2 regions of the Pseudoalteromonas sp. 20-92 genome follow, and region 1 is predicted to be linked to the other one. Evidence: predicted binding sites of a transcription regulator. Region 1 holds the regulator's gene; the other holds the start of a gene.
What was found. The regulator FliA, encoded in region 1, starts transcription of late flagellar genes. The targets are predictions, from matches to a motif close to CTAAAGNTNNNNNNNNNNNNGCCGATA.
Positions count from the first base shown of each region.

Region 1 (8,512 bases):
TGAATGTTGGCGCGCAGATTTATCAAAAACATGCTCGAGCGAATCCGATAATATTTGAAATTTTTCTTCCTTATCTATAGCAATAGCGTACATAACCACAAAAAAGGCAAACATTATCGTCATATAATCTGCATAAGACACAAGCCAACGCTCAGTATGCTGACTTTTAGAGGAAGTGTGACGTAAACGTCGACGTAGCATAATCGTTATTTATCCACTAAATTAGGGCGTTCTACACGATAAGCTTCTAACTTTAATTCAATATTAACAGGGCTTTCGCCTAAACTGATTGCAATAACACCTTCAGCTAACAGTTCGTGATACAACATTTTTTGTTCAACACGTTGTTTTAGTTTATTTGCCATCGGTAAAAATAGTAAATTAGCTAAACCGACACCATAAATAGTGGCTATAAATGCTGTCGCGACACCAGCACCCAGCTTTTGCGGATCGGTAATAAATGACATAGCCTGAATAAGACCAAGCACTGCGCCCAAAATCCCTATTGTTGGGCTATACCCGCCCATAGCTTCATAAACGCGTCCTGCCTCTAATAAACGGTCGCGTTCTAATAATAAATCAATTTCAAGTGTATCGCGCAGCTTTTGCTCAGAGCAACCATCAACAAGTAAGCTAAGACCTTTAGCTGCATATGGATCGGGATGAGTTAAGGCCTCATTTTCAAGTGCTAAGTAGCCTTCTTGTCGTGCTTTGTGAGACCATTGTTTAACTTGTTCGATCGCTTCGTCTACATCATGCTTTGGCGAAATAAAAACCCAGTGGCTTATTTTTAGCATTTTTTTAAAAGTACTAGATGATGTTTGCAACATCACAGCGCCAAGCGTACCACCAACTACGATTATAAGTGCTGGTCCATTGAATAACGCAGAGACAACACCGCCTTCTAAAGAATAACCTATCGCTATAGCGCCTAACGCAATAAATAAACCTAATATAGAAAGCTTATCCACAACCAATCTCTTTTTTAATCCTTAGAGCGATATCATCTAGAGCAAGACTTTCACTTGCTAAGCCAGCACTTGCAACCGCCTGTGGCATACCGTAAACAACACAACTTTTTTCGTCTTGTGCCCAAATAGTGGCGCCAGTCTGCTTCAACATTCGAGCACCATCACGCCCATCAGCCCCCATACCAGTAAGAACAATAGCCAGTACGTCACCTTGACAAGCTTTTGCAACGCTTGCAAAAGTCACATCAACACTTGGTTTATATGTTATTCGCTCACTGTTATCTTCAAATACGCGCAATGTTTTTGAAGACCCACGCCCCTCAACCATCATTTGTTGGCCACCTGGAGCCAAGTATGCAGTCCCTGGTTGTAATCGATCCCCTTGTTGTGCTTCCTTTACTTTTATCTGGCATAAACCATTTAAACGCGAAGCAAATGCAGGTGTGAATGCGGCAGGCATATGCTGAATTAATAATATAGGATGCGGGAAATTTGCTGGTAATTGAGTTAATATTGTTTGTAATGCAACGGGTCCGCCAGTCGATGTACCAATAGCAACAAGTTGATATTTTTTACCACTAGCATGAACGGAGGCGTTAGAATTCGTACGTTGAAAGCTTCTATCTGGCTGCTTTAACGTTGCCGTGTTCCTTAATGAACTTGGAGTCGCTAATGGCATACTTTGCGGTTTAGCTGGTGTTATGGGCTTGAATGTACGGGGAACCCTTCTTCGACCAATTTCTTTCACTTTAGCTTGTAAAAGCTTTATTGCATCTTCATTGTTACGTGCAATATCTTCGAATTTTTTCGGTAAAAAATCCATTGCTCCGGCATCTAATGCATCAAGCGTTGCCGTTGCACCATCTCGAGTTAGTGAAGAAAACATCAAAATTGGTGTCGGATTACTCGACATTATTTCTTTAACTGCGCTAATACCGTCAAGCACAGGCATTTCTACATCCATTGTAATCATGTCAGGGCGTAGTTCAGCTGTTTTTTCAACAGCTTCTCTGCCATTCACAGCAAAACCTATTACTTTTATATCGCTGTCTTGCTCAAGTATTTCGCTCACTCTGCGGCGAAAAAAGCTAGAATCATCAACAACTAAAACTTTAACGGCCATTTAGCTCTCTTATTAAATTGAAGTGTAGGGCACTTTTACAGTGCACCTACTTTATTTATTATCAGCCCGCGTAATGTTTTAACATATTTGGTACATCTAAAATAAGTGCAATACCACCATCGGAAGTAATTGTAGCACCAGCCATACCGGGTGTTCCTTGTAATAAAGCATCAAGAGGTTTTATTACAACTTCCTCTTGCCCTATTAACGAATCTACGACAAAGCCTACTTGTTGTGTACCAATTTGGACAATAACTACATGACCATGTGCTTTACGCTGAGAGCGGTCAGCGCCTTTAACTAGCCAATGCTCAAGATAAAACAATGGAATTGCTTTTTTGCGCACAATAATTGTCAATTGACTATCAACAACATTCGTTTTAGTTAAATCGAGGTGGAATATTTCGCTAACACCCGCAAGTGGTAATGCAAATGTTTGCTCTCCAACAACAACCATTAAGGTCGGCAAGATAGCGAGAGTTAATGGTACTTTTATCTCTAAAGTAGTCCCAACACCTAACTCTGACTGAATACTTACCGAGCCATTAAGTTGGGTAATTTTGGTTTTAACTACATCCATACCAACGCCACGACCTGAAATATCCGAAATCTCTTCTTTTGTTGAAAAACCAGGTGCAAAAATTAAATTATATGCTTCAGTATCAGAAAGCCGGCTTGCTTGGTCGTGATCAAGAACACCTTTACTAATCGCTATTTTTTTCAGCTTCTCAGCGTCCATACCTGCACCATCATCTTTAATGGTAAGTAAAATATGATCGCCTTGCTGAGATGCTGATAACGTAACAGTACCTGTTCTTGGTTTTCCAGCAGCCTCACGAAAATCTGGCATTTCAATACCGTGATCAACAGAGTTACGCACTAAATGCACTAAAGGGTCGGCTAATGCCTCAACCAAATTTTTATCTAAATCAGTCTCTTCACCAACTAATAATAGATTAATGTCTTTATTTAAGCTGCGTGCTAAATCACGAACAACTCGAGGAAATCGGCCAAACACTTTTTTAATTGGTTGCATGCGGGTTTGCATAACCGCACCTTGAATATCAGCAGTAACAACATCTAAGTTAGATATAGCTTTACCCATTGCTTCGCTTTCAGAATTCGTAGCCAAGCTAACTAAGCGGTTACGAACAAGTACCAATTCACCGACCATATTCATAATTTGATCTAAGCGTTTAGTGTCAACACGCACTGTCGTTTCAGCAGTTGGTGCAGTAGCCTTTTTTGGAGCTGCAGCAGGTGCTTTAGCAGCTGTTTTTTCAGCAGGTTTTGCAGGTACTGGTTTTGATGCTTCAACTTTTGGTACTGGGGCTGCTTTGGGCTTAGGAACAGCTTGTTTTGCGGCTGGTTTTTCAGCAATCGCAGGAGTGCTTTCTAAAGATTTAGGTGCAGTTCCCTTACCATGAAGTTCATCTAACAGTGATTCAAATTCATCATCACTGATATCATCGTTCGATGAATCTGTATTGTTAGTCGAAGGCGATGGCTTTTGTACATCAGGTGTAACATTACTTTCTTGCGCTGCAACAGAGCCGAAACTGCCAACACCATGAAGCTCGTCTAGTAAATTATCAAACTCATCGTCTGTAATATCACCATTCAAATCATGACTATTTGTGGGGGCTTTTACTGCCGATTCTTGGCTTGTACCATGTAATTCATCAAGTAGGTTTTCAAACTCATCCTCTGTAATTTCATCAATTTGAGAGTCAGTTTCAGATGAAGTTGGACCACTAAACAGCTCATCAAAAGCAAAAGGGTCCGCACCATCAGTACTGGGAGTTTGTGCTTCAGCGGCTTCTTCTTGAGGCTGTTCTACAACAACTTCAGGAGAAGTACCTGATAACTCGTCTTCTGTGGGGGGGAGACCTAACTTATGTAAAACTTCAAGTAGTTGAGGATCCGCAGGTTCTGGTTTATCACGATTTTGAATCGTCGCAAACATTTCATTGATAGTATCAAGTGCTTGTAAGATAACATCCATTAGCTCAGAATTAACAGAACGAACGCCCTGCCTTAACAAGTCGAATACATTTTCTGCGCCGTGACATGCGTCAACAAGCTCAGTCATAGCTAAGAATCCAGCACCGCCTTTTACGGTATGAAAGCCTCTAAATATAGCATTTAGCAACTCGGTATCTTCTGGATTGTTTTCCAGTTCAACTAACTGTTCAGATAAAAGCTCAAGGATTTCTCCTGCTTCTACAAGAAAGTCTTGTAAAATATCTTCATCGACTTCAAACATGCAGTTACTCTCCTCTTAGAAGCCCAAACTTGATAAAAGATCATCGACTTCATCTTGATCAGACACAACATCATTACGTGATTCTTTATCAATAATAGGCCCTTCAGGACCTGCTAATGTTTCTGGGTCAACTGGGTCATCTATTTTTTGTGGTTTTAGGGTGACTGCTTTACTGATATCTTGTTCAGAAAAAGCAGTTAAAAGATGAAGTAAGCTTTCTTCAACTTCCCTAACAAGTTCTATAATTCGGCGAATTACTTGACCTGTCAAATCTTGATAATCTTGGGCCATTAATATGTTAGTCATGAAGCTTTGTAACTCATCAGTTTTATGATGAGAACTGCTCATGAATTTATCAATGCTGTGGCACAGTACTTTAAATTCACCGAGTTCAATTTCACGACTCATTAGACGGTCCCATGTCGGTTTGATATGGGATATTTCATCCGCTAACTGTTGTGCTATCGGTAAACTCGCCTCAACCGCATCCATGGTTTTATTTGCAGCATTTTCTGTCATCTCAATGACATAATTAAGCCGTTTTTTAGCATCAGGTATAGCGTCGTTAGTGAGATCTGTTAGGCGCGTGTCTAGCTCAAAGCCTTTTAAAGCTTCATGTAGTTGACGCGTCAACTTTCCCACTTCGTCAAATATTTCTGACTGCTCTTTAGATGCAGTATCTAAAATTAGTTGATCAGCTTTATCATGTTCGCCATTTTCTAAAAAAGTGACGAGCTGACGAGCTTGTTCTAACGTTATCCGAGGCGCAGCAGGTGCTGGCATAAGCCTTTCCCCTATTATTAACCTAAGCGTTCGAACACTTTTTCTAATTTAGTTTTTAATGTGCCAGCTGTAAATGGTTTTACAATATAGCCATTAACACCAGCTTGAGCCGCTGCTATTATTTGTTCTTTTTTAGCTTCAGCTGTCACCATTAAAACAGGAAGGTGTTTTAATTTATCGTCAGCCCTTATCGCTCTCAAAAGATCAATACCTTGCATTCCTGGCATGTTCCAATCTGTTACCACAAAATCAAAAACTTGATTTTGTAACATGGGTAAGGCTGTAGAGCCGTCATCCGCTTCTTGGACGTTGGTAAAGCCTAAGTCGCGCAATAGATTTTTAATAATACGTCTCATTGTCGAAAAATCATCAACAACAAGAATTTTCATGTTTTTATCCAAAACATCCTCCAGTGAGGTCTTAACCTGTATTTACTTACTACTAGTTTATCCAGTCATTGATTTTTGCTTTTAGCTTAATCATCGCCTGACCATGTATCTGACTTACACGCGATTCACTTACATCGAGTATATGTCCAATTTCTTTTAAATTCATTTCATCGTTATAGTACAAAGAAAGTACCATTGCGTCTCGCTCTGGTAATGACTTGATAGCATTTAATAATGATTCATTAAATCGTTCATTTTTAACGTTATTAAACGGTTTGTCTAGCGTTAAATCTTGGCCCGCCGTGGTAATAACATCTTCATCGACCCCGAGGTCTTCGATGCCTAACACTTTACTTGTGTTTACATCGTTTAAAATATGATGGTACTCATTTAACGAAATTTCAAGTTTTTCAGCAACTTCTATATCGGTTGGTTCACGATTCAAGCTACTTTCTAATCCAGCAATCGTCTCGGCTACAAGACGGCTTTTTCTATGAACCGACCGAGGAGCCCAGTCACCACGGCGCATTTCATCAAGCATGGCACCGCGAATTCGTATTCCCGCGAACGTTTCAAAACTTGCGCCTTTGGTTGCATCAAAGTTTTTTGATGCTTCAATTAGGCCTATCATACCCGACTGAATTAGGTCATCGAGTTGGACACTTGGAGGCAAACGAGCAATTAAATGACATGCCACTTTTTTGACTAGCGATGCATGTTTTTCAACAATCACATTTAAATTTTGTGTTGATTGATATCCCATAGCTCTATTTACCAATGTTGTCATAATTAGCCGTTAACTAGCTTCTCAATAAAAAACTCTAAATGTCCTGAAGGTTGGTTAGGTATAGGCCATTTCACTGCTCTTGTCGCCAGTGCTTTAAAGGCAACTGAAGCAGGAGAACTAGGAAAAAGTTCTACAATCACTTTTTGACGGCGAGTTGCCTTACGCATATTTTCGTCATAAGGGATTGTTGCAACCAACTCCATTGACACATCTAAAAATCGGTCCGTTACTTTTGAAAGTTTTGCAAATAACTCATGACCTTCACGCATACTACGAACCATATTAGCTACAATTTTGAATTTATACACCCCATGCTCACGACTTAACACTTTAATAAGTGCATAAGCATCTGTGATTGAAGTCGGTTCGTCGCACACTACAACCATTACATCTTGAGCAGCACGAGAAAAGCTCAGTACCATATCTGAAATACCCGCAGCGGTATCTACAATTAAGATATCAAATTCGGTATTTAATTCGCTAAAAGCGCGTATAAGGCCTGCATGTTCAGACGGTGATAATTCCACCATACTCTGAGAACCAGAGGTCGCTGGTACAATTTTAATTCCTGCAGGACCTTCAACTAAAATCTCATCGAGTTCACACTCACCAGAAAGTACATGTGATAAATTACGTTCAACCCGTAATCCGAGCATCACATCACAGTTCGCTAGACCTAAGTCGGCATCAAGTACTAAAACTCGATTACCTTGCTGGCCTAATGCTATTGCCGTGTTAAGTGAAACATTTGTTTTACCTACACCACCCTTGCCACCAGTAACAGCGATAACTTTTACGCCGTTGTTATTGTTTTGACTCATTTTGCGCAGGCCGCTTGCTTGATCTAATACTGTGTTAATCATACATCCCTACTGTGCTCGACGCCACTGCTTGGTGTCGTGAATGTTGTGCTTTTATTCTTTTCAAATACAATTGCTCAGCTTTTTTTACTAGTTTTTCTGCATTTGCAACACGAATGTCTTCTGGAACTCGTTGACCATTAGTAAGATACCCTATTGGAAGGCGATTTTGAATCGCAATACTAATAATCTCACCTAAACTTAAAGATTCATCCAACTTGGTGAAAATACAACCACTTAACTGCACTTTTTTGAAATGTCGTACTGTTTCTTGCAAGACATTTATTTGCGCTGTTGCACTTAATACTAAATAACTACGAATATCAACACGTTGATTGCGCATAAGCGTATTCAATTGCTCTGTTAAACGTAAGTCTCGTTGACTCATACCTGCTGTATCAATTAATACTAGACGTTTATTTCGTAAATGGTATAAAACTTCAGCTAATTCATTAGCATCTTTAACCTGCTTTACTCCACAACCGATAATTCGACCGTATGTTGCAAGTTGCTCATAAGCACCAATTCTGTATGTATCGGTGGTTATTAGCGCCACTTTATCTGCACCGTATTTCTGTGCGCCTAAAGCAGCCAACTTTGCAACTGTTGTCGTTTTCCCCACACCAGTAGGGCCTACCAAGGCGTAAACACCACCTTGACGTAGTATTTCATTATTCGTAGTTTGCATCTGGTCTTCGACCATTGTTAACAAAGCCTTCCAACCTTGTTGGCGAGATACGTCATCAGGTACAAAACACGCCATTTGTTCTGCAACTTCTTTATCGATTCCCATACCAACTAAACGGTCAATCATACAAGCACGTGTGGGGTCACGGCGTGCCATATCTTGCTGCATTAAACCTGACACTTGGTGCTCTAGCAATTGACGAATAGCGTTCATTTCTTCACGCATTGACGTCATTTCTTCACTTTCATTATTTTTAACGTGCGCTTGAGGTGTTACGGGGCTATCTAGATCATCAAAATCACGATCTAGGTCATCAAAACCTAAACTATCGGCTTGGGTCTGTGGACGTGTTGGTGCAATATCTTCGCGAGCAAACATATTCGCTGAGCGAGGTTTGACAACTGGCTCTTGATAATTATCGGTCGTTTCAATACCCGATTGAGAAAACATTGATGCTAATTCAGGTGAACGTGGGCGAGGAGATTGACGCTCTAGTAAAGCTTCTAAACTATCTGCAACCCTAGCTTGGGGGGCTGCTTTAGCGCGTTGAGGCTCTGGCTTTACAAAATTATGTATACTGTGTGATTGTGCTGAGTCATCCGCACGCGCTAAAATATTTTGCGGCTGTGCAGCTGATTTAGGGGC
Region 1 covers NZ_JANJGQ010000003.1:170,132-178,643, forward strand. The annotation lists gene NRL14_RS04510 (flagellar motor protein MotB) at 1-201, opposite strand, end outside; gene NRL14_RS04515 (flagellar motor protein) at 207-971, opposite strand; gene NRL14_RS04520 (chemotaxis response regulator protein-glutamate methylesterase) at 964-2,094, opposite strand; gene NRL14_RS04525 (chemotaxis protein CheA) at 2,156-4,360, opposite strand; gene NRL14_RS04530 (protein phosphatase CheZ) at 4,376-5,143, opposite strand; gene cheY (chemotaxis response regulator CheY) at 5,161-5,544, opposite strand; gene NRL14_RS04540 (RNA polymerase sigma factor FliA) at 5,585-6,295, opposite strand; gene NRL14_RS04545 (MinD/ParA family protein) at 6,322-7,182, opposite strand; gene flhF (flagellar biosynthesis protein FlhF) at 7,175-8,512, opposite strand, start outside.

Region 2 (8,512 bases), on a different contig from region 1:
TTTTTGGTTTAGGGTTTGGCACAGGCCTTGCGCCTAAAGCGCCTGGTACATTTGGTACTTTTGCTGCACTGCCATTTATTTTTATGACAATGTACTATCCATTATGGTTACAAATTGTGTTTGCTGTAGTGATCAGTATATTTGGTATATGGGCATGTGGTAAAACGGCTGATGATTTAGGCGTGCACGACCATCCTGCAATTGTATGGGATGAAGTGGCTGGCTATTACATTACCATGATTGGCGCAGCGCTTAGCTGGCAGAGTTTATTAGTTGGCTTTTTGTTATTTCGCTTTTTTGATATAGCAAAACCAGGCCCAATACGTATGCTAGATAAACGAGTACATGGCGGTTTAGGTATTATGGCTGATGATATATTGGCTGGTATTTTTTCGCTTATTTGTTTGCAAGCGTTAATAAAAGTGGGTTTACTACCCTTTTAATTTTTATATTTAAATTGTTTAACTAGGTGGCAGCAATATGATGCGATTTTTACTGGTTTGTGTACTGATGTTGTGCGCGACGCCAAGCTGGGCCTCAATTACTGATTATGTCGTTAAGCAATGGAATATAAAAGACGGTTTGCCGTCACAATCACTCAAAAGTGTAGTGCAAGATCAGCAAGGTTATATGTGGCTGGGTACTCAGTTTGGGTTAAGCCGTTTTGATGGAACAACATTTACTAACTATAGTACCCAAAATAGTTATTTTTTACCAAGTAATGGTATTAATAAACTTTTAATCGATTCGAACGGGTTATTGTGGATAGGTACTAAAAGCGGATTAGTTGTAATTAACCCGGCAACATTTGCAGCACAAGAATTTAATATTAAAGGCCCTGTAAGGGATATTTTAGAAGATTCTAAAGGCAGTATCTGGATTGCAGCAAATGGTTTGTATTATGTTGATAGAGGGCAAGTTGACTTGCAAACTCACGCTAGCGGTCAACTACCTATTGTCAATGCGACAGTAATCACCCAAATTGTCGGCTCAGTTAGTCAAATGGCACTTTCTCCGGAAGGTATTTGGCTGGTTAATGACCGTCATTTGTTACGCCTTACTAAAAACGCCTCCGATTTTTCTAAATTACGTTTAGAGCTCACTGCAAAAATATCGCTACCAGAGCGTTTAGCGCAAACTATTGTGCATGATTTATCATTTTTGAACGGCAATTTATACTTGGCTTCAGAACTAGGTGCATATTTTCTAGATTTAGATGATGAGCTAAGGCCATTTCCTTTACCCAATGCTAATAATTCAGCTGTTTATAAGTTTATGAGTGATACCAATGGTGGATTATGGGTTTCAACTTACGGGCGTTTATTATTTAGAGATAAGTCAGGCGAATGGCAATGGGTTGAGCCAAGCCAGCTAGATCAAAGTATTTGGTTTGCAGATATTTTTCGTGATGATAAAAATAATGTATGGCTAGCAAGCTTTAGTGAAGGCTTATGGCTTGCGCATGAAGGGCGGGTTGAACGACATTCAGCTGTATCTGAGATGACTGAGGCCGTTATGGCAATAAGCCAAGCACCTGATGGTAAATTATGGGTCGCTAACAAAAGTGGTATTGGTTACTTTGATTTAAGTAAAAGCTTTATAAATCTGATCCCTAGTAGTAAATACAGTCGATCGTCAGTCCATGACTTACAGTTTGATGGTGAGCGACTCTATATAGCCACAGGAAGAGGTTTATTTGTTTATGAGAATAATACACTTTATACCGTTCCAGGGCGTGCGCTACGTGATAACCCTGTATTTGCTATAAGCCGTTCAAGCAAAGGTGGTTTTTGGATTGGCACTGGACGGGGGTTATATCGTCTTGGTTATGCGGGGCTAACGCCGTTTGCGTATAATGCATTTTTGGGTAGTAAGTTTATTACTTACGTATTGGATAAAACTAATTTTGGTGTGATAGGTACAAGTAAAGGCGCCTATTACTTTACCGAGCGTGGCATTGAAAAAATTGGTGATCAAACGTCTTTAGAAAGTGCTTATGTAACAAGTGTACTGCATATTGATGGTGTAGGTATTTTAATTGGTTCTCTTAACGATGGGCTTTTTTATAGAAGTACCCAAGGGCAATGGCGTCAACTTGATGCGGCTAATGGTCTACCATATGGATCAATTTTTAGCCTCGAATACGATGAAAAGCTAAAACATGTTTGGGTTAGCACCATGAAAGGCGTTTATAGGATGCCTGTAGATCAATTCAAAGCAGATATTAAAAGCTTAAAAGTAGAGGAAGTTATTTCTTCATTTGATCGTCAACTCGATGGTAAAGCTAATCAGTGTTGTAGTGGGTTAGGCCATGACGCAGTTGCTAATATTGGCAGTTCAATTTGGTATCCTAGTTTGCAAGGGATTGTAGAGATCCCTAAAAACGTAGAGCTATTTGGCGTGTTGTCATTGAAGCCAAAAGTAGAAACAATTACCACACCATTGCGTAATTTAACAACTGCAGCCTTAGGTCAAAAACCATCATTAGAAACTGATGAGCGAGATATAACGCTTACCTACACGGCTATAGATTATTATGCACCAAACAGCATTGAATTTAGGTATAAGCTAAGTGGATTAGATAGCGATTGGCGTTATGCAAATACACGTAGAGAAGCTATTTATACTAACTTACCAGCAGGGTCGTTTTTATTTCAGCTTGAAGCAAAGCGACAAGGTGAAGATTGGAGTAAAGCACAAGAAGCTGAATACGGCTTTATTGTGCCAGAGCGCTTTGATGAAACTATTTATTTTAGATTGTTGATCACCAGTGGCTTCATTTTGTTTTTTTACTTGGTTTTTTGGGTATTTAGAGCACAAGAGCGCAGAAAGCAAGAAGCACTCGAGGGATTGATCACCGAACGTACATTAGAGTTACGTCAAGCTAATGATAAGCTTAATCAAGTGAATTCACAGCTCAAGCTAGTAAGTCATTCAGACGAGCTTACGGGGCTTCGTAGTCGTCGATTTTTGTTCGATCAATTGCCTAAAGATATCGAACACTTTCAACGTAATTCTCAATCGCTGCAAGCTCAGGGTAAGTCACTTGTTTTACTAATAATCAACTTTGATAACTTTAGTCGAATTAACGATGCATATGGCCCAATAGCGGGTGATAGCTGTTTGCAGCAAATGGCAGCATTACTTAACTCTCGCACACAAGGATCCGACTACGTAGCGCGTTGGAGTGGCGATGAATTTTTACTCCTACTGCGTGATTTTAAATGTAATAAAATAGATAGCTATGCTTCGGAGCTGTGCCAAGCTGTTGCAGAGTATTCATTCCAGCTTCCGAATGGAAAAAGTACTAATATTATGGCGTCAATTGGTTGGTCTTTCTACCCGTTACCACTTTTAGGTGGGCAAGTAATCAGTTGGGAGACATCTATTAACTTAGCTGATATTGCACTGCACCAAGTTAAAAAGCGTGGTGGCGATGGTGTTGCAAACATTACGTTTGATGATCAGCTTGATGCATTTGAGTTTGAGCAAAATTCTAACGTTGACCAACAATTAGGTATTTTACAAAGTAATGGCCTAGCTGATATTAAAGTGTGGATGCGCTGATCCGCTGATGGGTAATATTTGACATTAGAAAAGGAGCCTAGGCTCCTTTTTTAATGTGCTCTACATTTAAATGTATAGAAGTTAATTAATAAACGTTTTAATCGCGGTTAGTATTCCTTGCTCGCCTAATCCCATTTCATCGTGCATTTCATCTTGCGTGCCGTGTTTAATAAACTCATCAGGAATACCTAAGTTAAGGATATTAATATCAGCTTTTTGCGTTGCGAGGTATTCGTTAACTGCAGAGCCGGCACCGCCAGCAATCGCGTTATCTTCAAGCGTAACAAAGGTATCGTGGCTAGTAGCAAGCTCATTTAAAAGAGCAGTATCAAGTGGTTTAATAAAACGCATATTAACAAGCGTTGCATCTAATTCATTTGCGGCAAGCTGTGCGTTTTCAAGTAATGTACCGAATGATAAAATGGCAATCTTTCTGCCTTGTTTAACCGTATTTGCTTTGCCTATTTCAAGCAATTGCATAGTGCTTTCAATGTCTGCAGTACCTGCGCTACCTCGAGGATAACGAACTGCAACAGGGCAGTTTGCTTTATAACCGGTGTATAGCATTTGGCGACACTCGTTAGTGTCGCTTGGTGCCATAATGACCATATTTGGAATACAGCGCATAAAGCTTAAATCGTACGCACCTTGGTGAGTTTCACCATCGGCTCCAACAATGCCTGCCCGGTCAATGGCAAATAATACAGGTAAGTTTTGCAGTGCAACATCATGTATTAATTGGTCATATGCACGTTGTAAAAAGCTTGAGTAAATAGCCACAACAGGCTTTAAACCTTCACAGGCAAAACCAGCAGCTAAAGTAACAGCATGCTGCTCTGCAATGGCCACATCAAAATACTGGCCAGGGAATTCTTTAGAAAAACGCACCATACCTGAGCCTTCGCGCATTGCTGGCGTAATCGCCATTAAATTGCTGTCTTGCTCTGCCATATCGCATAACCAATCGCCAAATACTTTTGAAAAAGTAGCTGCACTAGGTTTAGATTTAGGTAAGCTAGTTGTGCTTGGGTCAAATTTTGGTACGCCATGATAGCCAATCGGATCGGCTTCAGCTGGTTTATAACCCTTACCTTTTTGCGTTTTTATATGTAAAAGTTGCGGACCTTTTAAATTACGCATATTACGTAATGTATCTACAAGCATGTTTACATCGTGACCATCAATTGGGCCGATGTAATTTAGGCCTAATTCTTCAAAGAAGGTACCTGGGATCATCATGCCTTTAATATGCTCTTCCATTTTACTGGCAAGTTGCTTTACCGGAGGCACGCCTGAGAGTAACTTTTTGCTACCTTCACGAATGTTAGTGTAAAAGCTACCTGATAAAATTCGGGCAAAGTGATTTGTTAAGGCGCCAACATTTTCAGAAATCGACATTTCGTTATCATTTAAAATAATAAGCATGTCTGATTTTACATCACCTAAATGATTCATCGCTTCAAATGCCATGCCTGCGGTTATTGCTCCGTCACCAATAATGGCTACAGATTTTCGACCTTTGCCTTCTTTTTGGGCGGCAATAGACATACCTAAGGCAGCTGAAATAGAGGTGCTTGAATGACCTACGCTAAACGTATCGTATTGGCTTTCATCGCGAAAAGGAAAAGGGTGTAAACCGTCTTTTTGGCGAATAGTGTGCATTTGGTCGCGACGACCTGTAAGGATTTTATGTGGATAAGCTTGATGACCCACATCCCAAACTAGGCGATCGTCTGGAGTGTTATAAACATAATGCAGCGCAACGGTTAGTTCAACCGTCCCTAAACCAGACGCTAGATGACCGCTACTTTGCGATACTGAGTTGAGTAAATAATCGCGCAGCTCATTGCTAAATGCAGGGAGTTTATCTTGCGCTAAATCACGCAATTGGGCTGGCTCGTCAACCAAATTAAGTAATGGATACTTGCTACTATCAAGTGTCATGGTTTTATATATATCCTTCGCTAACATTAATTAATCCAAAGCTTTTACGAATAATTAATGTTGAGTAATAATGTCAGTGTTAATTGCAATACGTGTGAGTAATAATTAGTGGTCACGCTCAATTAGGTAATTTGCCAGCGATGCAAGAAGTGTGGTGTCTGCATCTATATTTGCCAACGCTTCATGGGCTTGTTGTATTAAGTTTTGTGCCTTTTCTTTAGCGCCTAGCATACCTAATAACGCAGGGTATGTCGCTTTATTCGCGGCAATATCGGAGCCTTGTGGTTTACCTAAAGTAACCGTATCGCCTTCAACATCTAAAATGTCGTCGTGTACTTGAAATGCAAGCCCTATAGCATACCCAAAAACGCTTAAGTTTTCTAAGGTTTGTTCATCAACATTTTCGCTGCACAGTGCACCAAGTGTAATTGCGCAATTAATAAGTGCGCCAGTTTTTAGCTTATGTATTCGCTCAAGTTCTTGTACTGTAATTATTTTATCAGTGGCTGCAATATCTAAACCTTGACCTGAAACCATTCCTTCAAGGCCTGATGCGTGGGCGAGTGCCGCTATCATTTTTACCTGTGTTTGAGCAGAGCAGTTAAAACTATGTTTAGCAATTAGTTCAAAAGCTAAAGTTTGAAGAGCATCGCCGGCTAAAATTGCTTGGGCTTCACCATAAACTATATGACAAGTTGGTCGACCACGACGCAGATCGTCGTCATCCATAGCAGGTAAGTCATCATGTACTAGCGAGTAACTGTGTATGCATTCAATAGCTGCTGCTAATATATCTAAATCTTTTTTGTCTGCCCCTAATATTTTGCCTGTTGCGTAGACTAAAAATGGGCGCAGCCTTTTTCCACCATTAAACAAACTGTAATGAGTTGCTTCTTTTATTGCTCTATCACTATCAAGTGCTTGTTCAAAATAAAGGTTTAGTGCTGATGCAACGTCTATTTGAGCACGCTCAATATGTTCTTTAATGCTCACCGCTATTCCATATCATTATCAAAGTTTGTAAGTACTGATTTATCGCCATTACCCATTAAAATAGATACCTTTTGTTCTGCTTGCTTGAGTTTACCAGATGAAGCGTTAGCTAGAGCAATACCGCGTTCAAACTGCTTCAATGACTGCTCAAGCGATAAATCACCTTGTTCCATATCACTAACAATTATTGATAATTCTTCTAGTGCTTGTTCGAAACTTAAGTTTTCAGGTTTTTTAGTCGCCATCTTATTTCAGCTTACTTGATAAATTTAGGAGCCAATTTTAGGGGGAATGCTAAACTAGGTCAAAGAATGATATGTTTTTTTCTTCTATTACGGCTAAATGTTACTTTATGTGGATTAATAAAGCCTTAATTACGGTCATACTGATATCATTTAAATGATTAATCGTTATATTAACATTGTAACTTTGTTTAAAAATAATCCTGAAATTGTTTTTTATGTTTATTTTCATATATGACTCAAGCAATTTAGCATGTTGCCGATAAGCAGTTAATAATAAAAGTTTTACAATAAGGCCTTAGTGCATGAAACCTCTGGAGGTAATGTGGATTTAGCAACCATAATAGGGATCCTTGGCGCAATTGGCTTAATTGTCATGTCCATGTTTATGAGTAGTAGTGGTGAAATGGCCATGTTTTACAATACCCCTTCAGTGGTAATTGTATTTGGTGGCTCTATATTTATAGTTTTATCTAATTACACCATGGGACAATTTTTTGGGATAGGTAAAGTTGCCGCTAAAGCTTTTATGTTTAAAATTGAATCGCCGGAAGAGTTAATTGAAAAAGCGGTTGAACTTGCAGATTCAGCTCGAAAGGGCGGTTTTCTGGCGCTTGAGGAAGCTGAAATACCAAATCAATTTATGCGTAAAGGTGTAGATATGCTAGTTGATGGTCACGATGCTGACGTTGTTAGAGCGACCTTACAAAAAGATATCACTTTAACTTCAACACGACATGAAATGGGCGCAGGCTTATTTAAAGCGATGGCCGATATTGCTCCTGCAATGGGTATGATTGGTACGCTTATTGGTTTAGTTGCTATGTTATCGAATATGGACGATCCAAAATCAATTGGTCCTTCAATGGCTGTTGCACTATTAACTACCTTATACGGTGCCTTTTTAGCAAACGTAGTGGCTATCCCTATTCAAGTTAAATTGGAACTTCGTAAAGACGAAGAGGCGATGAATCAACGTTTGATTTTAGATGCAGTTTTAGGTATCCAAGATGGTCAAAATCCAAAAGTGATTGAAGGTATTTTGAAGAACTACTTAGCTGAATCAAAACGTAAAGTTGATACTGAGGAGTAACCATGTCTGAGCAAGAGTGTAAATGTCCACCTCCTGGTTTACCTGCTTGGATGGGAACCTTTGCCGACTTAATGTCTTTACTGATGTGCTTTTTTGTACTCTTGCTTGCATTTTCTGAAATGGATGTACTTAAATTTAAACAAATAGCAGGCTCGATGAAGTTTGCTTTCGGTGTACAAAACAAAATAGAAGTAAAAGATATTCCCAAAGGTACCTCGGTTATTGCAATGGAGTTTACGCCAGGTAAACCAGAACCTACACCAATTGAAACTATTCAGCAGCAAACCGTAGAAATGACTCAGCAAATGCTTGAATTTCAAGCCGGTGATGAAAGTTCAGCTGGCGGCAGGCAAGAACAACGAGGTGATAAACGTGGTGGTGAGTCTCGGAGCACTTCGCAGGAAAAATCTTCAGAGCAGGCTATTTCAGCAGCGGATCAAGAACAAACAAACGAGCTTGTTAAAAAAATCGCGCAGCAGCTTGAAAAGCAAATTATTGATGGTGCAATAGAGCTTGAGTCTTTAGGGCAGCAAATAATTATTCGTATTAGAGAAAACGGTTCCTTTCCTTCAGGTAGTGCATTTTTACAACCTAAGTTTAAACCTATAATTCAAGATATCGGTGTTCTTTTAAAAGATGTGCCAGGAGAGATTACAGTTTCAGGGCATACCGA
Region 2 covers NZ_JANJGQ010000012.1:105,799-114,310, forward strand. The annotation lists gene NRL14_RS12180 (phosphatidylglycerophosphatase A) at 1-443, shown strand, start outside; gene NRL14_RS12185 (ligand-binding sensor domain-containing diguanylate cyclase) at 481-3,567, shown strand; gene dxs (1-deoxy-D-xylulose-5-phosphate synthase) at 3,649-5,511, opposite strand; gene ispA ((2E,6E)-farnesyl diphosphate synthase) at 5,617-6,504, opposite strand; gene NRL14_RS12200 (exodeoxyribonuclease VII small subunit) at 6,507-6,749, opposite strand; gene pomA (flagellar motor protein PomA) at 7,072-7,839, shown strand; gene NRL14_RS12210 (flagellar motor protein MotB) at 7,842-8,512, shown strand, end outside.
Region 2: the regulator FliA is predicted to act here: its motif matches at 6,985-7,011, upstream of pomA (flagellar motor protein PomA).